DNA from 3 places in the Bacillus sp. F9_6S_D1_P_5 genome. Region 1 is predicted to be linked to each of the others. Evidence: riboswitches for the same ligand, from Rfam matches in the RefSeq annotation. Region 1 holds a riboswitch; each other region holds the start of a gene.
What was found. Region 1 has a riboswitch for S-adenosylmethionine ahead of ACUXEY_RS14290 (bifunctional O-acetylhomoserine aminocarboxypropyltransferase/cysteine synthase). Riboswitches for the same ligand answer to the same signal wherever they lie in the genome.
Positions count from the first base shown of each region.

Region 2: linked by a shared signal. The riboswitch ahead of ACUXEY_RS15665 (methionine ABC transporter ATP-binding protein) and the one ahead of ACUXEY_RS14290 (bifunctional O-acetylhomoserine aminocarboxypropyltransferase/cysteine synthase) in region 1 are both predicted to bind S-adenosylmethionine.
Region 3: linked by a shared signal. The riboswitch ahead of metK (methionine adenosyltransferase) and the one ahead of ACUXEY_RS14290 (bifunctional O-acetylhomoserine aminocarboxypropyltransferase/cysteine synthase) in region 1 are both predicted to bind S-adenosylmethionine.

Region 1 is NZ_JBTREW010000010.1:101,605-109,169, forward strand. It holds gene ACUXEY_RS14275 (transcriptional regulator YeiL) at 1-513, opposite strand, end outside; gene ACUXEY_RS14280 (YjjG family noncanonical pyrimidine nucleotidase) at 620-1,315, shown strand; gene ACUXEY_RS14285 (chloride channel protein) at 1,356-2,588, opposite strand; SAM riboswitch class I at 2,903-3,008, shown strand; gene ACUXEY_RS14290 (bifunctional O-acetylhomoserine aminocarboxypropyltransferase/cysteine synthase) at 3,101-4,399, shown strand; gene metA (homoserine O-acetyltransferase MetA) at 4,383-5,288, shown strand; gene ACUXEY_RS14300 (homoserine dehydrogenase) at 5,431-6,726, shown strand; gene ACUXEY_RS14305 (YczE/YyaS/YitT family protein) at 6,757-7,383, opposite strand; gene ACUXEY_RS14310 (LacI family DNA-binding transcriptional regulator) at 7,483-7,565, shown strand, end outside.
Region 2 is NZ_JBTREW010000011.1:177,647-185,211, reverse strand. It holds gene ACUXEY_RS15690 (CamS family sex pheromone protein) at 1-298, shown strand, start outside; gene ACUXEY_RS15685 (TSUP family transporter) at 395-1,165, shown strand; gene pruA (L-glutamate gamma-semialdehyde dehydrogenase) at 1,318-2,865, shown strand; gene ACUXEY_RS15675 (hypothetical protein) at 3,041-3,190, shown strand; gene ACUXEY_RS15670 (cysteine hydrolase family protein) at 3,421-3,984, opposite strand; SAM riboswitch class I at 4,227-4,333, shown strand; gene ACUXEY_RS15665 (methionine ABC transporter ATP-binding protein) at 4,457-5,476, shown strand; gene ACUXEY_RS15660 (methionine ABC transporter permease) at 5,466-6,131, shown strand; gene ACUXEY_RS15655 (MetQ/NlpA family ABC transporter substrate-binding protein) at 6,153-7,007, shown strand; gene ACUXEY_RS15650 (HXXEE domain-containing protein) at 7,175-7,565, opposite strand, start outside.
Region 3 is NZ_JBTREW010000035.1:26,245-33,809, forward strand. It holds gene ACUXEY_RS26795 (gamma carbonic anhydrase) at 1-454, shown strand, start outside; gene ACUXEY_RS26800 (phosphatase PAP2 family protein) at 597-1,130, shown strand; gene ACUXEY_RS26805 (glycosyltransferase family 4 protein) at 1,143-2,285, shown strand; gene ACUXEY_RS26810 (molybdenum cofactor guanylyltransferase) at 2,566-3,168, opposite strand; gene ACUXEY_RS26815 (MogA/MoaB family molybdenum cofactor biosynthesis protein) at 3,165-3,674, opposite strand; gene ACUXEY_RS26820 (hypothetical protein) at 3,913-4,092, shown strand; gene ACUXEY_RS26825 (hypothetical protein) at 4,099-4,278, shown strand; gene metK (methionine adenosyltransferase) at 4,320-5,519, opposite strand; SAM riboswitch class I at 5,689-5,810, opposite strand; gene pckA (phosphoenolpyruvate carboxykinase (ATP)) at 6,039-7,565, shown strand, end outside.

The sequences.
Region 1 (7,565 bases):
TTTTTCTGTATAACTGTTATTTTGTTCTGTTAATAGAATAAATGCCGCTAACCGGTTTTCGAACGGATAACTATTATTTTTGGCGTAACTTTCTGTTCGGGTAATTGTTTTTTCGCCGATAAATTTGCATAGTTTCTGTAGAAAGGTAGCATCTTGCAACAAAAGATGCTGACAATCTTTAAGAGGAAGCGCTAAGCATATACAATCTTCGATTACTTCTACCGTTTTTGTAACAGATTCCACCCCAATTAACCCTAATTCTCCAATGAACGAAGGTGCTTGAATAAAGTTAATTAAGGAGACCCTCCCGTTCTTGTGACTCATATATATTTTCGCCTTCCCGGAAATTAAGTAATAAAGATAAGGAACGTCAACTCCTTCACTACATATCCTTTCTTTCTTCTGAAAGGAATGTAGTTCAGCATACGGTAAGACATTAAAAGAAAAAAGAGTATGGAAGTTGGAAGTTTGCATGTAATGAGAGATTTCTTCGCTATGTTTGCTAACTTTCATGTTTTCACCTCATGTTTAGTATGAGATATCTCCTATTATGTTTACAAGAAGGAATGATACGATTTACGTAAATTTATTTTTGTAGAAAAGAGAGTGTGAAGGGCTTATGAAAAAATATAAAACATTGTTATTTGATGTAGATGATACATTGTTAGATTTTCAAAAGGCTGAGAAAGTGGCGTTACGTATGCTGTTTGAAGAGAGAGGGATTCCTCTAACTAGAGAGGTTGAGGCGCAATATAAAAAAATTAATAAAAGTCTTTGGGATGCTTTTGAAGAAGGGGAAATAAATCGTGATGAAGTCGTAAATACACGTTTTTCGATTTTGTTGAAAGAATACGGGGAAGAGGTAAATGGAATATTATTTGAAAATAATTATCGTAGCTACTTAGAAGAAGGAAATCAGCTCATGCAAGGTGCATTTGAATTTATAAGTCAAATTCAAAGTGAGTATGATTTATATATAGTGACAAACGGTATTTCTAAGACGCAAGATAAACGTTTACGTAATGCAGGATTACATCCCTTGTTTCAAGGTGTTTTCGTTTCTGAAGATACAGGATTCCAAAAGCCGATGAAAGAGTATTTTGATTATGTTTTTGAACGAATTCCTAATTTTGCTCCTGAAGAGGGGCTCATTATTGGAGATTCGTTAAGTGCTGATATTAAAGGTGGATATATAGCGGGAATTGATACTTGTTGGTTTAATCCAGAAAAGAAATTAAATGATAGCGAAATTGTGCCGACATATGAAGTGCAAAATTTTGAAGAGTTATACGCATTATTGAAGCAACGTGTGTAATGAAAAATAGGCAGTGGAACTTTTGTCCCTACTGCCTATTTTATTCGTTTATAGCTTCGTTGTTTTTAGGAAGTGGAAATGCATTACCAATCGCTGCCGCTCCAAGCATCGGTAATAGTAAATTGAGCGGGAAAAACATGAGTAATAGTAATGTTATAGCAATTGGTTTTCTTAATGCATAGCTTGAAATTGCTGTCGTGACGATGGCTACCGAAGCGATTGGATCTATCGGGATAATGGAAGCTATAGCATATCCGATACTAGATCCAGCAAATATGATTGGGAAAATATGTCCGCCGCGCCAACCTGTATTTAAACAAACGGCAGTAATACATAATTTTAAAATCCCTGAAAGAAGTAGTACCCAGAAGGATAAATGGCTCCATTCCACGACTAAATCTTTCAATTGATGTTCTCCTGAGAATAACGTGTAAGGGAGAAAAGTTCCTGTAATTCCTAATAAAATACCACCGATAATACCAAGTGATAGTTTGTATTCTTTTAAGGGATGTATTAATTTCTCTAATGTGAACTCTAATTTGAAATAAAAGAATCCAACTATAGCGCCAATACTAGCAAGTGGGAGAAAGGCAATCCATTCATTAAGAGAAAGAGAACCTTCTCCGAAATCAACGATAAAGGATCCGCGATTATCGAATTTACTAAGTAATAAATAAACGGAAAAACCAGCGAAAGTAGTAGCTAAATATACAATTGCTTTTTTCCCTTTAGAAAATTCGTTAATTTGCTCACCCTCATTTTCATTTGGAGCTAAATAACCGAATAATGGCGCGTTAAAAATTACACTTAAAGTAGCACCAATTCCAACCTCTGTTAGTTCATTCATCCCCTTTAAGGCGAATGTAAAGCGATCCCCTACCCATGTACAAAGTCCACCAATAATGCCAACAAGTGCTGCCTCGGGACCTAAACTAGCTCCAAAGATTAAAACGATAATCGCAGTTAAAGTAGCTTTATGTACAAAGCGGTATTCAATTCTACCTGTTTTTTTATATTCACCCATCACTTCTGGCATAAGACGTGGATATGTACCGAAATACTTTTGAGTTAAACCAACGAGAATACCACCGATAGTTGTTACGCAAACAGTGTAGTAAGGGGGAGAAGCGAAAATAGTAGGTAAGTACTCCCAAATAAAGTGAATGCCGATATTTATTGTAACTAAAAATAACCAGACTGTTGCTCCTACTATAGAGCCTAAAAGAATGCCGTATAGGACGAGTATATAGTGCATGTTCTTTGTGTTTGTCATGTTATACCTCCGTTATGTAAGTTCTAATGTCGAAAGGATTAAATATGCTACTGTGAAATGAATATGTATAGTATCTTTTTGAGAGGTTGGCTTATTCAATATATTGAGGTCTCGTGAGAATTTGAAATGTATACAGTTAAACTACGTATTTAATTCTATATAGTAATCGGGGGTTTTAAAAGGTCTTTTTCAAATGAATATGGAATATATTTCTTTTGTTATGCATGTCAAATTCTTTGTATTTAATTTAGAACATTCAGAAAAACTGATTGACATTAGGAAATTATTGCTATAAAATCAACGGTAATTGCATAGTCTTATCAAGAAAAGGTGGAGGGACAGGCCCGATGAAACCTTGGCAACAGCCGTATAACGGAATTGTGCCAAATCCTGCAGGTAATAAATCCTGAAAGATAAGAAAGAGCCTTTAGAGCGTGTTTTCAAACTGCTCCTTTCTTGTTTTCAGGAAAGGAGCAGTTTTTTATTTTGTATAAAAGAAAGGAGAATGAGAGATGGGAGAATCATGGGGAAAAGGAACAATTTGTGTGCAAGGTGGCTATACACCAAAGAATGGTGAACCGCGTGTTTTGCCACTTTATCAAAGTACAACGTATAAATACGATACTTCGGATGATTTAGCAGCCTTATTTAACTTAGAGGCGGAAGGATATATATATACGCGCATTGGAAACCCTACTTTAGCTGCATTTGAGCAAAAGCTAGCGGATTTAGAGGGCGGTGTAGGAGCTGTTGCAACGGCTTCCGGGCAGGCTGCTATTATGCTTGCTGTTTTAAATATTTGTAGTAGCGGAGACCACTTGCTTTGTTCTTCCACAGTTTATGGCGGGACGTTTAATTTATTTGGAGTGAGTTTGCGTAAGCTTGGTATCGATGTTACGTTCTTTAATCCAAATTTAACTGCTGATGAAATTGTGGCCCTTGCTAATGATAAGACGAAACTCGTTTATGCAGAATCGCTAGGAAATCCGGCGATGAACGTTTTAAACTTCAAAGAGTTTTCAGATGCAGCGAAAGAGTTGGAAGTACCTTTTATCGTGGATAATACATTAGCAACTCCTTATTTATGCCAAGCATTCGAACATGGAGCAAATATTATCGTTCATTCTACGACGAAATATATTGATGGTCATGCAAGTTCGTTAGGTGGCATTGTTATTGACGGAGGGAACTTTGATTGGACAAACGGGAAATATCCTGAACTTGTTGAACCGGATCCAAGTTATCACGGCGTAAGTTACGTTCAAAATTTTGGTGCAGCAGCTTATATTGTGAAGGCACGTGTTCAATTATTAAGAGACTACGGAAACTGTATGAGCCCATTCAATGCGTATATTAGCAATATCGGCTTAGAAACACTGCATTTAAGAATGGAACGTCATAGTGAAAATGCTCTCGCAGTTGCTAAGTGGCTTGCTAACCATGAACGTATTGAATGGGTGAATTATCCGGGATTAGATAGTAATGAAAATTATTCGTTATCACAAAAATATTTGAAAAAAGGTGCTAGTGGAGTTTTAACATTCGGCATTAAGGGAGGATTAGAAGCTGCGAAAGAATTTATCGCAAATGTAAAACTCGCAACTCTCGTAACGCATGTAGCTGATGCACGAACTTGCGTTATACATCCTGCTAGCACAACGCATAGACAATTAAGTGCTGAAGACCAGCGTTTAGCTGGCGTCACATCAGATTTAATTCGTTTATCAGTTGGTATAGAAGATGTTTCTGATATTATTGCAGATTTAGAAGAAGCGCTAGTCGGAGGCAAACAACATGCCGATCATAATTGATAAAGATTTACCAGCTCGCAAAGTGTTGCAGGAGGAAAATATTTTTGTAATGACAAAGGAGCGAGCAGAAACACAAGATATCCGTGCATTGAAAATTGCTATATTAAATTTAATGCCTACAAAGCAAGAAACAGAAGCGCAATTACTTCGTTTAATTGGCAATACACCGTTGCAATTAGATGTTCATTTACTTCATATGGAATCACATTTGTCTCGTAATGTAGCACAGGAACATTTAACGAGCTTCTATAAAACATTCCGTGATATTGAGAATGAGAAATTTGATGGACTTATTATTACAGGAGCACCAGTTGAAACTCTTTCTTTTGAAGAGGTAGATTATTGGGAAGAGCTTAAACGCATTATGGATTATTCAAAAACAAATGTAACATCTACGCTTCATATTTGCTGGGGGGCACAGGCTGGTTTGTATCATCATTATGGCGTTCCAAAGTATCCTCTTAAGGAAAAAATGTTCGGTGTATTTGAACATGAAGTCCGTGAGCAACATGTGAAATTGTTACAAGGATTTGATGAATTGTTTTTCGCCCCGCATTCTCGTCATACAGAAGTACGAGAGAGTGATATTAGAGAGGTGACAGAGTTAACATTATTAGCAAACTCTGAGGAAGCCGGTGTTCATCTTGTTATTGGGCAAGAAGGAAGACAAGTGTTTGCGCTCGGTCATAGTGAATATAGTTGTGATACGTTAAAGCAAGAATACGAACGAGATCGTGACAAAGGGTTAAATATTGATGTGCCGAAAAATTACTTTAAGCATAATAATCCAAATGAGAAACCGCTTGTAAGGTGGAGGAGTCATGGGAATCTATTATTCTCTAATTGGCTGAATTATTACGTGTATCAGGAAACCCCTTATGTATTATAAAAAAACGATTGTGTAACACGTGGCAACGTTTTCTTTGTAATGATTAACCTATATTTTTCCGAATGTTCAAAAAACATTGTTTTTCAGATTTTTTACTCATATAATTTCATCTAAACACAATTTTTGAGGGGTGGACAGTATTATGAAAGAAATTCAAGTTGGTTTATTAGGTCTTGGAACAGTTGGTAGCGGTGTAGTTCGTATCATTACAGATCATCAAGAGCGACTTATACACCAAGTAGGTTGCCCTGTAAAAGTAACGAAAGTACTAGTGCAAAATATTGAAAAAGAGAGAGAAGTAGAGGTACCTTCTACTCTATTAACACAAGATGCAAATGAAATTTTAGATAATCCGAATATTGACGTTGTCATCGAAGTAATGGGTGGCATTGATGATGCGAAAGCATATATTTTGCAAGCTTTACAAAGCGGGAAGCATGTTGTGACTGCCAATAAAGATTTAATGGCGTTACATGGAGCGGAACTGTTAGCGGTAGCAAAAGATAATAAAGCCGATCTGTTTTATGAAGCAAGTGTAGCCGGAGGGATTCCGATTTTACGAAGTATCGTAGAGGGACTTTCTTCAGATCTTATTACGAAAGTAATGGGAATTGTAAATGGAACGACAAATTTTATTTTGACGAAAATGTCAGATGAAGGGAGAGCATATAACGACGTGTTAAAAGAAGCCCAACAACTTGGATTTGCAGAAGCAGATCCAACATCAGATGTAGAAGGTTTAGATGCAGCAAGAAAAATGACGATTTTGGCTACCCTTGGTTTCTCTACAAATGTAGAGCTTGGAGATGTGAAGGTAAAAGGGATTACTTCTATTACAGAAGAAGATATTGAATACAGTAAGAGTTTAGGATACACGATTAAATTAATCGGTCTTGCGAAGCGAGATGGTGAAAAATTAGAGGTTACAGTTGAACCGACACTACTTCCAAATACACATCCTCTTGCGGCCGTACAAAATGAATATAACGCTGTATATGTGTATGGTGAAGCGGTCGGAGAAACGATGTTTTATGGACCAGGTGCAGGAAGTTTACCGACAGCAACAGCTGTTGTTTCCGATTTAGTAGCTGTAATGCAAAATATTAGATTAGGGGTAACAGGAAATAGTGCTGTAGTCCCGCAATATCAAAAAGTATTAAAAGAGCCAGACGAAATTGTTGTGAAGAAATTTTTAAGACTTCATGTGAAAGATGAAATTGGTGTATTTGCAAAAATTACTTCGTTATTCTCTGAGCGTGGTGTTAGCTTTGAAAAGATTATTCAAATGCCACTTGAAGAGAAAGGAAAGGCTGAAATTGTAATTGTAACGCATCGTGCGTCTCTTGCTGATTATGATTATATTCTACATACATTGCAATCGTATGAAGAAATAGATTGTTTGAAAGCAAATTACCGAATTGAAGGGGATGCTAAGTAGCATCTCGTATCATAAAACAGAAAGGGCCTATTAAGCAGCTTGCTCAATAGGCTCTTTTCTATTTAAAATCTTTGTACCAATTTGAATAAATGCTTGAATAATCCAGCCTGTTGTAAAAGATAAGATAATTGTTCCAAAATAGATAGGTCCATCTAATAAAAAGCTTAACGTTAAAAATAAGAACGCTAGCGAAATTTCGGTTCTTCTAAATGTCCATTTCTTTTTCTCAGCAACCGTTAAAACGAAAGCTTCTTGAGGTGCTGCGCAAAGATTTGTAGAGACGTAAAGACCAATACCGGCTCCAACGAATAGATTTCCGCAAATAAGTGTTATATATTTTGGAAGAGAACGGATAGCGTCCATAATAGTTGTAATGGAACCAATCCAATCAACAAAAAGAGAAATAAGAACCATCGTTACAATTGTACCAATCGTTATTTGTTTTTTATTCCAAAAGAGTACGATAAGGGTAAACGCAAAGTTAATCATGAAAATCCAAAAACCGATACTAATCCCGAAATTTTGATATAGTGCAATAAAGAAGGAATCATAAGGGCTAAGTCCAAAGGAAGTAATTGTCGTCATCATATTAATGCCGATGGCGAGAATGAGTAGACCGCCAATGAAAAATATATATTCTAATTTGAGTCGAAGCATAGTTGTATATCCTTTCAAAAAGTATTTGCTAGGAAAGGATATATTGTGGAAAGCTTACCAGGTCAAGGGAGAATTTTTTGCAGGGAAGGGGAAAATGAGATGACGAATATAAGGAAGATTGCTGAGCTTGCTGGGGTATCTGTTTCAACTGTTTCACGTGTACTAAATAATCATCCATATGT
Region 2 (7,565 bases), on a different contig from region 1:
GAGAGTATCAAACTTTAAAGCAAAACTAAGCGATTATTTCCAAGGCGACTATACAGCTGTTATCGGTACTGGTATGTATAGAGACGATGAATTAAGGGAAGTAAAGCTTGATATTCCTGTCCAGTTTAATGGGAAAGCAGAAATAATTGGTTTTACACAATATGTAGCCGGACTTGTTATGGAATACTTCCCGAATTATATGAAAGTACAAGTAACGATTAAATCTGTAGAACGTCCAGAAGCGATTATTATACGTGAAGCGAAGCAAGATGAACCGTTTGTGAAAATTTTAGATTAAATAGAAGGGCCGTTCCTTTGTGGAACGGCTTTTTTTCTCGAAGAATTTTGTTATAATTTAAAATGTTATAAATAATGGGGGTAAGGGGTAAAGCACATGGACGAATTAAGTTTTCAAGTCATTATTTTATTAATTGCATTCGGCTTTTTAGCAGCTTTTATTGATTCAGTTGTTGGCGGTGGAGGATTAATCTCGCTTCCGGCACTTATGTTTGTTGGTTTACCACCAGCTTCGGCAATTGCAACGAATAAATTAGCTGCAACGATGGGGACGTTTACGAGTGCGATTTATTTCATTCGATCGGGGAAGGTCGATTTTAAAATTGTAGGAAAGTTAATCCCGTTAACTATTATAGGGGCCGTCGCAGGTGCTTTAGTAGTAAAGTTTATTCCACCGGATATTTTACGGCCGTTAGTGCTTGTAATGTTGGTGTTTATTGCCATTTATATTATCGCGAAAAAGGATTGGGGAAGTGTATCTACCTATAAGAAGATGACGAAAAGAAAAACATTAATATTTTTCTTCGTTATCTTAATGATAGGGTTTTACGATGGTTTTTTTGGCCCAGGGACAGGATCCTTTTTAATTTTTGCATTTTTATTAATTGGTTTGGATTTTATTCAAGCGGCAGCATCTGGAAAACTTTTGAACTTTGTTAGTAATATTGTATCTTTAATTACTTTTTTATTTTTGGATGTAATTCATTTTGAATACGGTATTATTATGGGATTATCGATGATTTTGGGCGCTTATTTTGGATCGAAGTTTGCAGTTCAAAAAGGTGTTGGATATGTAAGGACTTTATTTTTATTAGTAACTATTTTATTAATTGGAAAAAACATTTTGGAATATACTCATATTTTGTAGAGTTATACGTTTGTATAAATCTATTTTTTTATTATATTTTAAAAATTAATTAATTTTTAAAATATAAGTCTAGGAATATTTGAATAAATCTAAATTATCGTGTAGAATAATGTTGTAAAATGTAAACGTTTTTCTAAGGGGAGGCTAAAAGGATGGTAGTAGCATACAAACATGAGCCATTTACAGATTTTTCAGTGGAGGCTAACAAATTAGCGTTTGAAGAAGGTTTAAAGAAAGTAGAATCTTATCTTGGACAAGACTATCCATTAATTATTGGGGGAGAAAAAATCACTACAGAAGACAAAATTGTTTCTGTAAACCCTGCAAATAAAGAGGAACTTGTTGGTCGCGTTTCAAAAGCAAGCCGTGAGTTAGCTGAAAAAGCAATGCAAGTAGCGGATGAAACATTCCAAACTTGGAGAAAATCAAAGCCAGAAATGCGTGCAGACATTTTATTCCGCGCTGCAGCAATCGTTCGTCGCAGAAAACATGAATTCTCTGCTATTCTTGTAAAAGAAGCAGGTAAACCATGGAATGAGGCAGATGCTGATACAGCAGAAGCAATCGACTTTATGGAATATTATGGTCGTCAAATGTTAAAATTAAAAGACGGAATTCCAGTAGAAAGCCGTCCAATTGAATATAATCGTTTCTCTTACATTCCATTAGGAGTAGGTGTTATCATTTCTCCTTGGAATTTCCCATTCGCAATTATGGCAGGTATGACAACAGCTGCTTTAGTTTCTGGTAACACAGTATTACTAAAACCAGCTAGTACAACTCCTGTAGTAGCAGCGAAATTCATGGAAGTATTAGAAGAAGCTGGTTTACCAGCTGGCGTAGTAAACTTCGTTCCAGGTAATGGTTCTGAAGTTGGTGACTACTTAGTAGATCACCCTCGTACACGTTTCGTGAGCTTCACTGGATCTCGTGATGTAGGTATCCGTATTTATGAGCGTGCAGCGAAAGTAAACCCAGGCCAAATTTGGTTAAAACGCGTTATCGCTGAAATGGGTGGTAAAGATACAATCGTTGTTGATAAAGAAGCAGATCTTGAATTAGCAGCTAAATCTATCGTTGCATCAGCATTCGGATTCTCAGGACAAAAATGTTCTGCATGTTCTCGTGCAGTAATCCATGAAGATGTATACGATCACGTATTAAATCGTGCTGTTGAATTAACGAAAGAATTAACAGTTGCTAACCCAGCTGTATTAGGTACAAATATGGGTCCTGTTAATGATCAAGCTGCATTCGATAAAGTAATGAGCTATGTTGCAATTGGTAAAGAAGAAGGTAGAATCTTAGCAGGTGGCGAAGGAGACGATTCTAAAGGCTGGTTCATCCAACCAACAATCGTTGCTGACGTTGCAGAAGATGCTCGCTTAATGAAAGAAGAAATCTTCGGACCAGTAGTAGCATTCTGTAAAGCAAAAGACTTTGACCATGCACTTGCAATTGCAAACAATACAGAATACGGTTTAACAGGTGCTGTTGTTACTAACAACCGTGACCACATTGAAAAAGCACGTGAAGACTTCCACGTAGGTAACTTATACTTCAACCGTGGATGTACTGGTGCAATCGTAGGTTACCAACCATTCGGTGGCTTTAACATGTCTGGTACAGACTCTAAAGCTGGTGGCCCTGACTACTTAGCGCTTCACATGCAAGCAAAAACTACTTCTGAAACTTTATAAGAAATAGTAGAAGAGATCTTCGCAGTATGCGAAGGTCTCTTTTTTTTGAAAAACTTTTCATATGTGATTAAGATAGATATAAGTAGAAAAACTAATAAGGTTTACTTCAGTAAATAAGATATATTATATTTGTTGAATAGATTCTCTTTAAGGACAAGAAAAGTAGGTGAACAAAGTGGGAAAATATCAATTAGATTACAAGAGTCAGGTAGCTGTGGCAAAGTTTCATGAAAAACAGACGCCTGCCAAATTTGATAAAAAGCAGCAAATTGAAAATTTGCGTGCGGAGTATTTGAAAAAGAAGCAAAAACAAACAGATAAATAATAGGAGAGACTAGTTAATTTGAATTCAAAACACTTACCATATATTACCATTTGGTAAGTGTAACTAGCTAAACCCTATTCATATCGGGATAAACATGTAAATAGAAACAAAGCAACGAAAAAAGTTGACTTATTAGTCGCATTTTTTAGTATTCATTTTAAGGATTTCCTGTATAATACAATTTGAAAGAAAATCTATGGTTTGACAAGAAACACTCCTTTCGGTTTTGCTCACTGAAGGGAGTGTTTTTTTGTAGCTACAAACTCCGCTGTACTCATTACATTTGCATATACGCCATTTAAACTAGCCAAAATTGTGTTATGAATATAAACGGCTGGTATAGTAGCATTCTTAAAAGAAAGATCTTTTGTAGCACAAGCATCATGTATAACGGTACATTGAAGACCGAAATCAAAAGCAGCTCTTACGGTAGCATCGATACACATATGAGTCATCATCCCGCATACGACGACGTGCTCAATAGCTAAACGTTGTAATTGTTCTAGAAGATCGGTTTCGCGAAAACTATTTGGATAATGTTTGAGTATAACGGTTTCTTCTCTAAGTGGACGTACGCTTTCATGAATATGTACACCTTCTGTATTGGGTAGGAAAAAAGTAGCTTCATTTTTTATTGCTACATGTTGGATATGAAAAATAGGTTCGTTTTTCGATCTAAAGAGTTGTAGTAGCTGACCAGCATAGTCACTTGCCTCTACTGGATTACGCAATTCCATCTTTCCATGCGGAAAATAATCATTTTGAATATCAACGAGTAAAAGAGCTGTTTTCATATATTTATCTTCCTCCAATTTCATATTCAAATAATGGTATTCAATTTATAGAGAGGATTCTCCTTTTAAAAAAATATGAAGGAGAAGAATTTTACATAACTTTAAAAACCAATATTATATTGTAATCTTTTATTTGAAAATTTTAATAGAGAAATAATTAATATTTTTCTGAAAAATGTATTGACTCTTATTATTCTGAGTTCTATAATGAGAATTAATTAAACGACAATTAAATCGATACATTCTTATCCAGAGAGGTGGAGGGACTGGCCCTACGATACCTCAGCAACGGGTTTTTTAATACCGTGCTAACTCCAGCAAGCTTTATAAAAGGCTTGGAAGATGAGAAGATGTGACCGAGTACATATAAGTGCTCTCCTTCTTATCTTTATGTTTGATAAGAGGGAGAGCACTTTTTATTTTACCTCGAAAGCTCTACTTCAAGTTTTTACAGCATATAGGAGGGAAGAAAATGATTTCTTTTAACAACGTAAGTAAAGTATATGAATCAGGTGGGCAATCTGTTCATGCGGTGGAAGACGTAACATTATCAGTTGAGAAGGGCGAAATTTTCGGTATTATCGGTTTTAGTGGCGCTGGAAAGAGTACGTTGTTACGCCTAGTAAATATGTTAGAGAGACCGACGGCAGGAACGATTTCAATAGATGATAAAGATATTACATCACTATCGACGAAAGAATTACGGAAGCTAAGAAAAAGAATCGGGATGATTTTTCAAAGTTTTAATTTATTTAATTCAAGAACAGTGTCTGGAAATATTGCGTACCCATTAAAGTTAGCGAAAGTACCAAAGAATGAGATAAAAGAAAGAGTAAATGAGCTGCTGAAGTTTGTCGGGTTAGAAGATAAAGCAGACTATTATCCAGAGCAACTATCAGGTGGCCAAAAACAACGTGTTGGCATTGCTAGAGCACTTGCAACATCACCGGATATTCTTATATGTGATGAGGCAACGTCAGCTTTAGATCCAGAAACAACGACAGAAATTTTGAACTTATTAAAGAAAGTAAATCGAGAATATAATGTAACAATTCTTCTTATTACACATGAAATGCATGTTGTGAAAGAAATATGTCATCGTGTAGCTGTAATGGAGAAAGGGAAAGTTATTGAAGAAGGAAAACTGTTTGACGTTTTCACACAACCGAAAACAAAGACGACTCAAAACTTTGTGCGTTCTATTATTAATGATCATTTACCAGAAAGTGTTCTAGGGAAAATTCAAAATGGCGGACAGATTTATCGCTTAACATTTACTGGTGAAGAGACAGGGCAGCCAGTACTATCATATATCGCGAAAAACTATAACGTCGATGTAAACGTGCTTTACGGAAATATTATTGAACTTCAAAATGTGCTATTTGGAAATCTACTTGTAGAGCTACAAGGTGAGCAGAAAGAAATTCAAAAAGCATTACAACATCTAAGACTGCAAGTGCAGTTGAAGGAGGTAGAAGCTCATGCGAGTTGATTGGAGTATATTTTGGCCTCGCATAGTAGATGCGACGGGGGATACCCTCTTAATGGTAATCGTAACCCTTATATTCGCTACAATTCTTGGTATACCTCTAGGTTTACTATTATATGTAACGAGAAAAGGAAACTTTTTGGAAAATAAATGGGTCTTTTCTATTCTTAATATCATTATTAATACAATTCGTCCGGTTCCATTCATTATCTTCTTAGTAGCTTTAAGCCCACTAACAAGAAGTGTTATCGGAACGACGATTGGAACAGTAGCAGCAATCTTCCCAATGACGTTAGTTGCATCAATCGGCATTGCTAGAATGGTTGAAACAAATCTTGTTTCTGTTCCAAAGGGAGTCATTGAAGCAGCTCAAGCAATGGGGGCTTCGCCAATTAGAATTGTTTTTGAAATTCTTGTGCCAGAAGCGTTAGCGCCATTGATCTTAGGGGTTACATTTATGACAGTTGGTTTAATTGAATTTTCTGCAGTTGCTGGGCTTGTCGGTGGTGGCGGTCTTGGTGATTTAGCGATGACATATGGTTATCAACGTTTTGATACATCAGTTATGTTCGTAACGGTCGTTTTACTTATCATTCTTGTACAGGTAGCTCAAAATTTAGGAAACTACTTTGCGAAAGTCTTTTTACGCAGATCATAAAAAGGAAGAGGGGAAAAGAAAATGAAGAAAATTTTAGCATTTGCATTATCAGCGATTGTAGGAGTTTCAGCGTTAAGTGGCTGTTCAAGTGGAGACACAGGGGCAGGAGCTAAAGAAAAAGTAGTTCGCGTTGGTGTAACTGGAACGGATGGAGACGCTTGGGAAATTTTGAAGAGGAAAGCTGAAAAAGAAGGAATTAAAATTAAACTGGTTGAGTTCTCTGATTACACAACGCCAAATAAGGCGCTAGCTGATGGAGATATTGAACTAAACTCATTCCAGCATATTGCTTTCTTAGAGCAGTTTAAAAAAGAGCATAAGTTAGATATTACAGCTGTTGGTACAACGCAAATTGCACCAATGGGCTTATACTCTGAAAAATATAAGAAGGCAAATGAAATTCCAGATGGTTCAGAAATTGCGATTCCAAATGATCCAACGAACCAAGCTCGTGCATTAAAACTTCTTGATGCAGCTGGATTATTAAAGCTTAAGAAAGACTTTGGCTTATTTGGGGATCCAAGCGGCATTGCTGAAAATCCGAAGAAGTTAAAAATTACACCGGTTATCGCACAGCAAACACCTCGTGTATTAAAAGATGTTGCAGCTTCAGTTATTAATAACGGTGTTGCTGGTCAAGCTGGATTAGATCCAGCGAAGGATCCAATTTTCTTAGAAGATCCAAAGAATGAAAATGCGAAGCCATATATTAATATTTTCGCAGCTCGTACGAAAGATAAAGATGATCCAACACTGAAAAAAGTAATTGAACTATATCATTCAAAAGAAGTAACAGATGCAATTAAGAAAGAAACAAATGATGGTTCCATTTCAGTAGATCTTTCACTTGATGAGCTTGAAAAAATCGTAAAATAATTATCGGGTTTAACGACTAACCGTAGGAACCCCTCCGCTGTTAGTTCGTTCAACATATAATCTACTTAACAAACAATCCCTAATTCTGTACCTTCCAATTCTGTATAACGTAGAATCCAATGTTTGTTAAGTAGAGTAATGGACCAGGAGTTTTCCTGGTCTTTTTTTTATGAATGAAAGTAGCTAGCGAATAGTAAGGTAATCCAAATTATAACAGGGTAAGAAAATAAGCTGAAAATGAGTGTAATTACGAATTTCTTTTGATAAATTAAGTGTTTTTGGGATGAAAAAAAGAAAATCGAAAAGGTGAAAATGAAAGCTGCCGATATTACGCCAGGGTTATAGGAACGGTAAATGAAAAACAAAATAATATGTTGAATGGAGTTGAAGAATATAGCCCCTTGTATAAAAATAATCCAGTATATAGAGGACAAGAAGTTTAGTTGATATAGAAAGACGATCAGTAAGACAAAGATTGTTAATGTGGAAATGGCAATGAAAAATTGTTGGCTTGTTATAAAATGAATTGAAAATTGATTAGCAAGATATTGCGGCATT
Region 3 (7,565 bases), on a different contig from region 1:
CTATGTTACGATTACAGGCGATGTTTCCATTGGCGAAGAATCAAGTATTTGGTTTAATACAGTCATCCGTGGTGATGTGTCACCAACAATTATTGGAGATCGAGTAAATGTACAAGACCAATGTACACTCCACCAAAGCCCACAGTATCCTCTTATTTTAGAAGACGACGTAACTATTGGGCATCAAGTTATTTTACATAGCTGTCATATTAAAAAAGATGCTTTAATTGGAATGGGATCTATTATTTTAGATGGTGCTGAAATTGGCGAAGGAGCCTTTATCGGTGCTGGAAGCCTCGTTTCACAAGGAAAAAAAATCCCGCCAAACACGTTAGCGTTCGGTCGCCCAGCGAAAGTCGTTCGTGAGTTAACGGAGGAAGACCGTAAAGACATGGAGCGAATTCGCACACAATATGTTGAAAAAGGTCAGTACTATAAATCATTACAGAAATAATTTTATCGCTGCCATAAGATTGGCAGCTTTTTTTATAAAAACTAACTTTTTCTTTACAAAACATTATTACTCCCTCAATAAAATCTTATTAAAATAAAAGCTAATATCTCCATATATATGTAAGCGAGGGAGGAGAATTTTCATGAAGGTCAGTGGACTGTATAAAATAGAATGTTACATTTTCAAAGGAATTAACCGATACTTTGATCAAAAAACATTAAATATCTTTTTCAGCAATATTACTCATATCGGTGGTGCTACTTTCTCAATGGCACTCACACTTTTCTTTTTAATTTTCGCAAAAGGGACTTTGCATCAAGTTGCAATCGCAACTGCTATTTCTTTAGCAATTAGCCATATTCCTGTGCAAATATTAAAAAGATGGTATCCGCGAAAACGTCCTTATTTAACAATTCAGGATGCGAAATATCCAGTCCATCCATTAAAAGACCACTCTTTCCCGTCTGGTCATACAACAGCCGTTTTCTCTGTCCTTATTCCATTTATTTGTTATAATCCAAGTTTATTTGTTTTTCTATTACCGTTAGCATTATGCGTCGGTATTTCTCGCATTTATTTAGGGCTTCACTATCCATCTGATGTATTTGTCGGTATGTGCCTCGGCACTTGCTCTGGCATCATCTCTTTTTATCAATTCATCCCACTTTTCACATAAAGGAGTGATATGATGAGAGTCGCCATTTTTACCGATACTTTTACACCACAAGTCAACGGGGTTGCGAAAACATTAGGACGATTAACACGTTACTTTCAGAAAGAAAAGATCGCCTATTCTGTTTTCGCCCCTCGGCATACAGCTGAAGATAATTTCGTGGCTAATGTGAACAAGATGAGAAGTATCCCGTTAACAATATTATATCCAGAATGTCGCTTTTCTTTTCCTACTCCGCGCATTAAACGAGAACTTCTTTCCTTTAAACCTGACATGATTCACATTGCTACACCTTTCAACATGGGACTTTGTGGATTGTATTATGCAAAAAAGTTAAACATCCCAGTTGTCGGTTCTTATCATACTGATTTCGATGCTTATTTACGCTATTACAAAATCGAATTTCTCTCCAATATGCTTTGGAACTATTTAAAATGGTTTCATAGTCATATGCAAAAAAATTTTGTACCTTCCTTTGAAACGTTACACCAACTAAAAAATAAAGGCTTTCAGGCCCTATCCATATGGGGACGTGGTGTAGATTGCACACTCTTTCATCCATCTTACAATACAGACCTATTCCGAAAAAAATATAATATTACAGCGAAGTATGTCCTTTCCTACGTTGGACGGATTGCTCCTGAAAAAGATATTGATACGTTGCAACACCTTATCGTAAAAACAGCGCATACTCGAAACGACATTCATTGGCTCATCGCAGGAGACGGTCCGCTAGCAACAAATTTACGTGAAACTGTTCCGAAAGCAAATGTCACTTTTACTGGATATTTACAAGGTAAGGATTTAGCTGAAGCATATGCTTGCTCTAACATCATGGTATTTCCATCTGCTACTGAAACGTTCGGAAATGTCGTACTCGAATCACTTGCATGCGGTACACCTGTCATCGGTGCAAATAGTGGCGGGGTTAAAAATATTATTACAGATGGAAAAACGGGAGTTCTTTGTCCGCCCAAACATGCGGATTCATTTCTATCATCCATCCATTCTTTATTGCAAAATGAACAAAAACTGATGCAAATGGGGCTAGCAGCTACGTCTTATGCCAAATCAAAGAGCTGGGATGAAATCTTTCGTGGCTTACTTGACCAATATGAAGAAGTCCTTCAGCACACCGCATCAGAATTACTCGCTTAAACAGAAAAACTCCCTTCAAAAAACGAAGGGAGTTTATTACATGGTCATAAATTTTAGTTTAATAAATGATACATAAGGTTAAACATTGTTTAATTTCTATATTCATTATAACAAAAATAAACATAACTAAACATACTTGTAATAAAAACCCATAAAAATTAATATATGGTTATACAACATTTTAACTGTATAGTGATTTTAAGAATTCCCCTTAAAATCAACTTACTCACATACCTTTATACAGTAATTGTTCCCCAATTTCTGTATATCAAAAAACCTTTCATTCATTTGAAAGGTCTTTTTGAGCTTGCACATATTCTTCTTTCGTATTCACATTTATAAACCAATCCGCATTCGCTTGTACATCTTCACCAACAATATATTTCACATTACATTGTGATAAAAGCTGGCCCATACTTCTTTTTTCTTCCTGAAGCAAAGCATAAATCTTTTCTTTCACGCGGTTATGATACGCTGCAAGTAACGGTTGTTTCCTTCCATTAATAATAGGTACAACCGCATCATATTCATTGCTCGTTTGCTCTAGCATAATGGTAAACCATTCACGCGAAACATTTGGCGCATCGCAAGGCATAATAACGTACCAATCTGCTTCTATATATTCCACTCCTGATACAATTCCAGCAAGTGGTCCATTTCCTTTATAATGCGGAATATCTTCTATAACAGGAACTTGTACAAGTTGCTCTACTCGCTCTTTTATATCGGAGTTACTAATGACCACAACTTCTTGGAGCGCACTTGTCATCACTTTCAAAATATGCTCTATAAAAGTACTACCTTGCCAGCTCGCTAGTGCTTTCGGCTCACCGAATCGACTCGACATACCGCCTGCCAATACAATTCCAGCATACTTACTCATTGGCGATGCAGCTCAAATGTAATATGACCTAATTCCGGTAAAATTAATTTATTCATCGCAAGACGAACTGCTCCGCTAGATCCTGGCATGGAAAAGACAACTTTGCGCCCAATTGTACCGCCGATCGCTCTACTTAACATCGCGCTGCTTCCGATATCTTCTAAATAACTAATCATACGAAACAACTCACCAAACCCGACAATCTCTTTATGTAATAACGCTGATACTGCTTCAATCGTTACATCACGCTTCGTAATACCAGTACCGCCATTTGTTAACACGGCATCGACATCTTCCCTATGATAACCTGCTAACACTGCTTGCTGAATACTTTCTTTATCATCTTTTACAATTTCATAAGAGGTCACTGTATGCCCTGCTTCTTTTAACAATTCATGTAATAGTTGTCCACTCTTGTCCGTCTCTTCTGTACGTGTATCAGAAATCGTCACGATCTTGCAACGCACTTCTTTTGGCGCTTGTTTTTTATGTTCAGTTACGCTCATTTTATATCTTTCCTTTCCTAAAAGCTTTTCTTCATTTTATCATACCTATCTTTACACAATTATGTATGAAGCCACTAATACACCATGATACAATATAAGTATATACAACCACAAAAAGGAAAATATACTTTCTTATACTCCTAGACTACACATCATTAGCTACTCTTTAAATCCTCTTATATTTTCCACATAGTAAATTTCATTTTAAATTACAAAATAATTTGGAGGTTCACCCACTATGGAACTTTATAAAAAACTAACAACAACATTCATCCTCTTATTCGTCGCTTCCATTACTGTCGGCTTTTCTCTAAAAGGCGCAATTCCATACGCTACATTAGTAAGTATTATATTCGCAACACTCTTTTTACTAAGCAGTGCCTTTTGCGCAGGTAAAGCACGCCAAATGAAAGGATGATTACATATGTTCAAGAAGAAACAGATCCTTTGTAAATACTGCGGGAAAGAAATACAAACGTATGAAAAGTCATGGATTCATATGCCATTTCCGGCAAATGGTATGACGAATATGAAAAAGTATATTGAGCTAGACGGCGAAGTGTATTGTAACTCATGCATTCAAATTGTAAGTAAAACAAAATAAAAAAAGCTTTGCGCTCACTGCGCAAAGCTTTTTTTCATATATTATAGACCAGCTTGCTCTTTTAAAGCTGCAGCTTTGTCTGTACGTTCCCATGTTAGATCTACATCAGTACGTCCGAAGTGGCCGTAAGCTGCTGTTTGTTTATAAATTGGGCGACGTAAGTCTAGCATTTTAATAATACCAGCTGGGCGAAGATCGAAGTTGTTACGAACTAGTTCTACTAGTACGTCTTCAGATACTTTACCAGTGCCAAATGTATCAACTGAAATTGATACTGGTTGTGCTACACCGATTGCGTATGCAAGTTGTACTTCTGCTTTGTCAGCAAGACCAGCTGCTACGATGTTTTTCGCAACATAACGAGCTGCATATGCTGCAGAACGGTCAACTTTCGTTGCATCTTTACCAGAGAATGCACCGCCACCGTGGCGAGCGTATCCACCGTAAGTATCAACGATGATTTTACGTCCTGTTAAACCAGCATCACCTTGTGGTCCACCAATTACGAAGCGGCCAGTTGGGTTAATGAAGAATTTCGTTTCTCCATCTATTAATTCTGCTGGTACTACAGCTTTAATTACGTGCTCTTTTAAGTCGCGATCGATTTCTTCCCATGTAACATCTGGGTGATGTTGTGTAGAAATTACGATAGTATCAACACGTACTGGTTTACCATTTTCATCATACTCAACTGTAACTTGCGTTTTTCCATCTGGACGTAGGTATGATAATGTATCATTTTTACGTACTTCAGTTAAACGGCGAGCTAATTTGTGAGCAAGCGAGATTGGAAGTGGCATTAACTCTTGTGTTTCATTACATGCGAAACCAAACATTAAACCTTGGTCTCCTGCACCAATTGCCTCAATCTCAGCGTCAGTCATTTGACCTTCGCGTGCTTCTAGCGCTTGGTCAACACCCATAGCGATGTCAGCAGATTGCTCATCGATAGATGTTAAAACTGCACAAGTTTCTGCATCGAATCCGTATTTTGCGCGTGTGTAACCAATGCCTTGAATTGTTTCACGAACGATTTTTGGAATATCTACGTAAGTAGAAGTCGTAATTTCCCCCGCTACCAATACTAAACCAGTTGTTACAGTTGTTTCACAAGCTACACGTGCATTTGCGTCTTTTGATAAGATCGCATCTAAAATTGAATCAGAAATTTGGTCACAAATTTTATCTGGATGTCCTTCAGTTACAGACTCAGATGTGAACAGATGACGTTTTTTTGTCATGTGGTAAACCTCCCTACAGTAATTGTATATATTGTACGGAACTCATCCTTAATTTGCCACAAATTGCGACATACATTTATTCTCCCACACAAGCATACAGAAAAACCTTTCCCACTTTACATAGAGGAAAGGTTTAATTTGCTACTTGCATACTGCTTTTTGCCCTTCGCTCTTATCGTTCGAGACCTGTAGCCTCGCACAGGTTTTAGCACCTATTCACCTGTATTTACCACTACAAGTGAGGTTGCTGGGCTTCATCGGGCCTGTCCCTCCGCCAGCTCGGGATAAGAGAGTATCCGTCCCAACCTATACTAAAGAAATGATATTCATTTGTCAATTAATATTCACATTTTCCTGAAAGTTTTTCTCAATACGCCTAAAATGAAATATTAATAAGGAAATAATGTATTCACACAAACAAAAAGAAATAAATAGTATACATTATTTATATAATTGTGTTATACTCTTGTTGGGGATTACGAGAAATATTTCATTAAATGAAAAGGATGGTATATAAATATGAGTACTGTGAATGTCCAAATTGGTTTACACGAATTATTGAACGGAAGCAATGCACAGATTCAACTAAGTGTTCCGCAATTAGTGGAAAAAGTATTAATGCGAAATGAAGGGAAATTAACTTCTACTGGTGCCGTTTCTGCTTCAACAGGAAAATATACAGGACGTTCTCCTAAAGATAAATTTATTGTGAAAGAAGCATCGGTTGCTGACAAAATTGCTTGGGGAGCAGTGAATCAACCGATTTCTGAAGAACATTTTAATAAATTATATACTAAAGTTTTAGAATACTTAAAAGAAAAAGAAGAGTTATTCGTCTTCAATGGATTTGCAGGCGCTGACCGCAATTACCGCCTACCAATTCAAGTTATTAACGAATATGCATGGCACAATTTATTTGTACATCAATTATTCATTCGTCCAACTGAAGAAGAATTAACAACTCATGAATCAGAGTTCACAATTGTTTCTGCACCAAATTTCAAAGCTGATCCAGCTGTTGACGGTACAAACTCTGAAGCATTTATTATGGTTTCATTCGAAAAACGTATCGTACTAATTGGTGGTACAGAATACGCTGGAGAAATGAAAAAATCAATCTTCTCTATTATGAACTTCTTACTACCTGAACAAGATATCCTTTCTATGCATTGCTCTGCAAACGTAGGTGAAGAAGGCGACGTAGCACTATTCTTCGGTTTATCTGGAACAGGTAAAACAACATTATCTGCTGATCCAAACCGTAAATTAATCGGTGATGATGAGCATGGTTGGTCCGATAACGGTGTATTCAATATTGAAGGCGGTTGCTATGCAAAATGTGTAAACCTTTCTCACGAGAAAGAACCACAAATTTTCGATGCAATCAAATTTGGATCTGTTTTAGAAAACGTTATCATTAATAACCAAACGCGTATCGCAGACTACAACGATACTACTTTAACAGAAAATACTCGTGCTGCATACCCTATGCATGCGATCGACAATATCGTACTGCCAAGTGTTGCTGGACACCCAAATACAATCATTTTCTTAACTGCTGATGCATCTGGCGTATTGCCTCCAATCAGTAAGTTATCAAAAGAACAAGCTATGTACCATTTCTTAAGTGGTTACACTAGTAAACTAGCAGGAACAGAGCGCGGCGTTACATCTCCGCAAGCAACATTCTCAACTTGCTTCGGTTCACCATTCTTACCACTTGATGCATCTCGCTATGCTGAAATGCTTGGTGAAAAAATCGAGAAACACGATGCGAAAGTATTCTTAGTAAACACTGGCTGGACTGGTGGCGAATACGGCGTTGGTAAACGTATGAACTTAGGTTACACTCGTGCAATGATTCAAGCTGCATTAAGCGGCGAACTTGCGAAAACTGAAACAGCTAAACATGACATCTTCGGTCTTGAAGTTCCACTTCACGTACCAGGTGTACCTGACGAAGTGTTAATGCCTGAACAAACTTGGGCTGATAAAGCTGCTTACAAAGCGAAAGCAATCGAACTTGCGAGCGAATTCAAAGAGAAC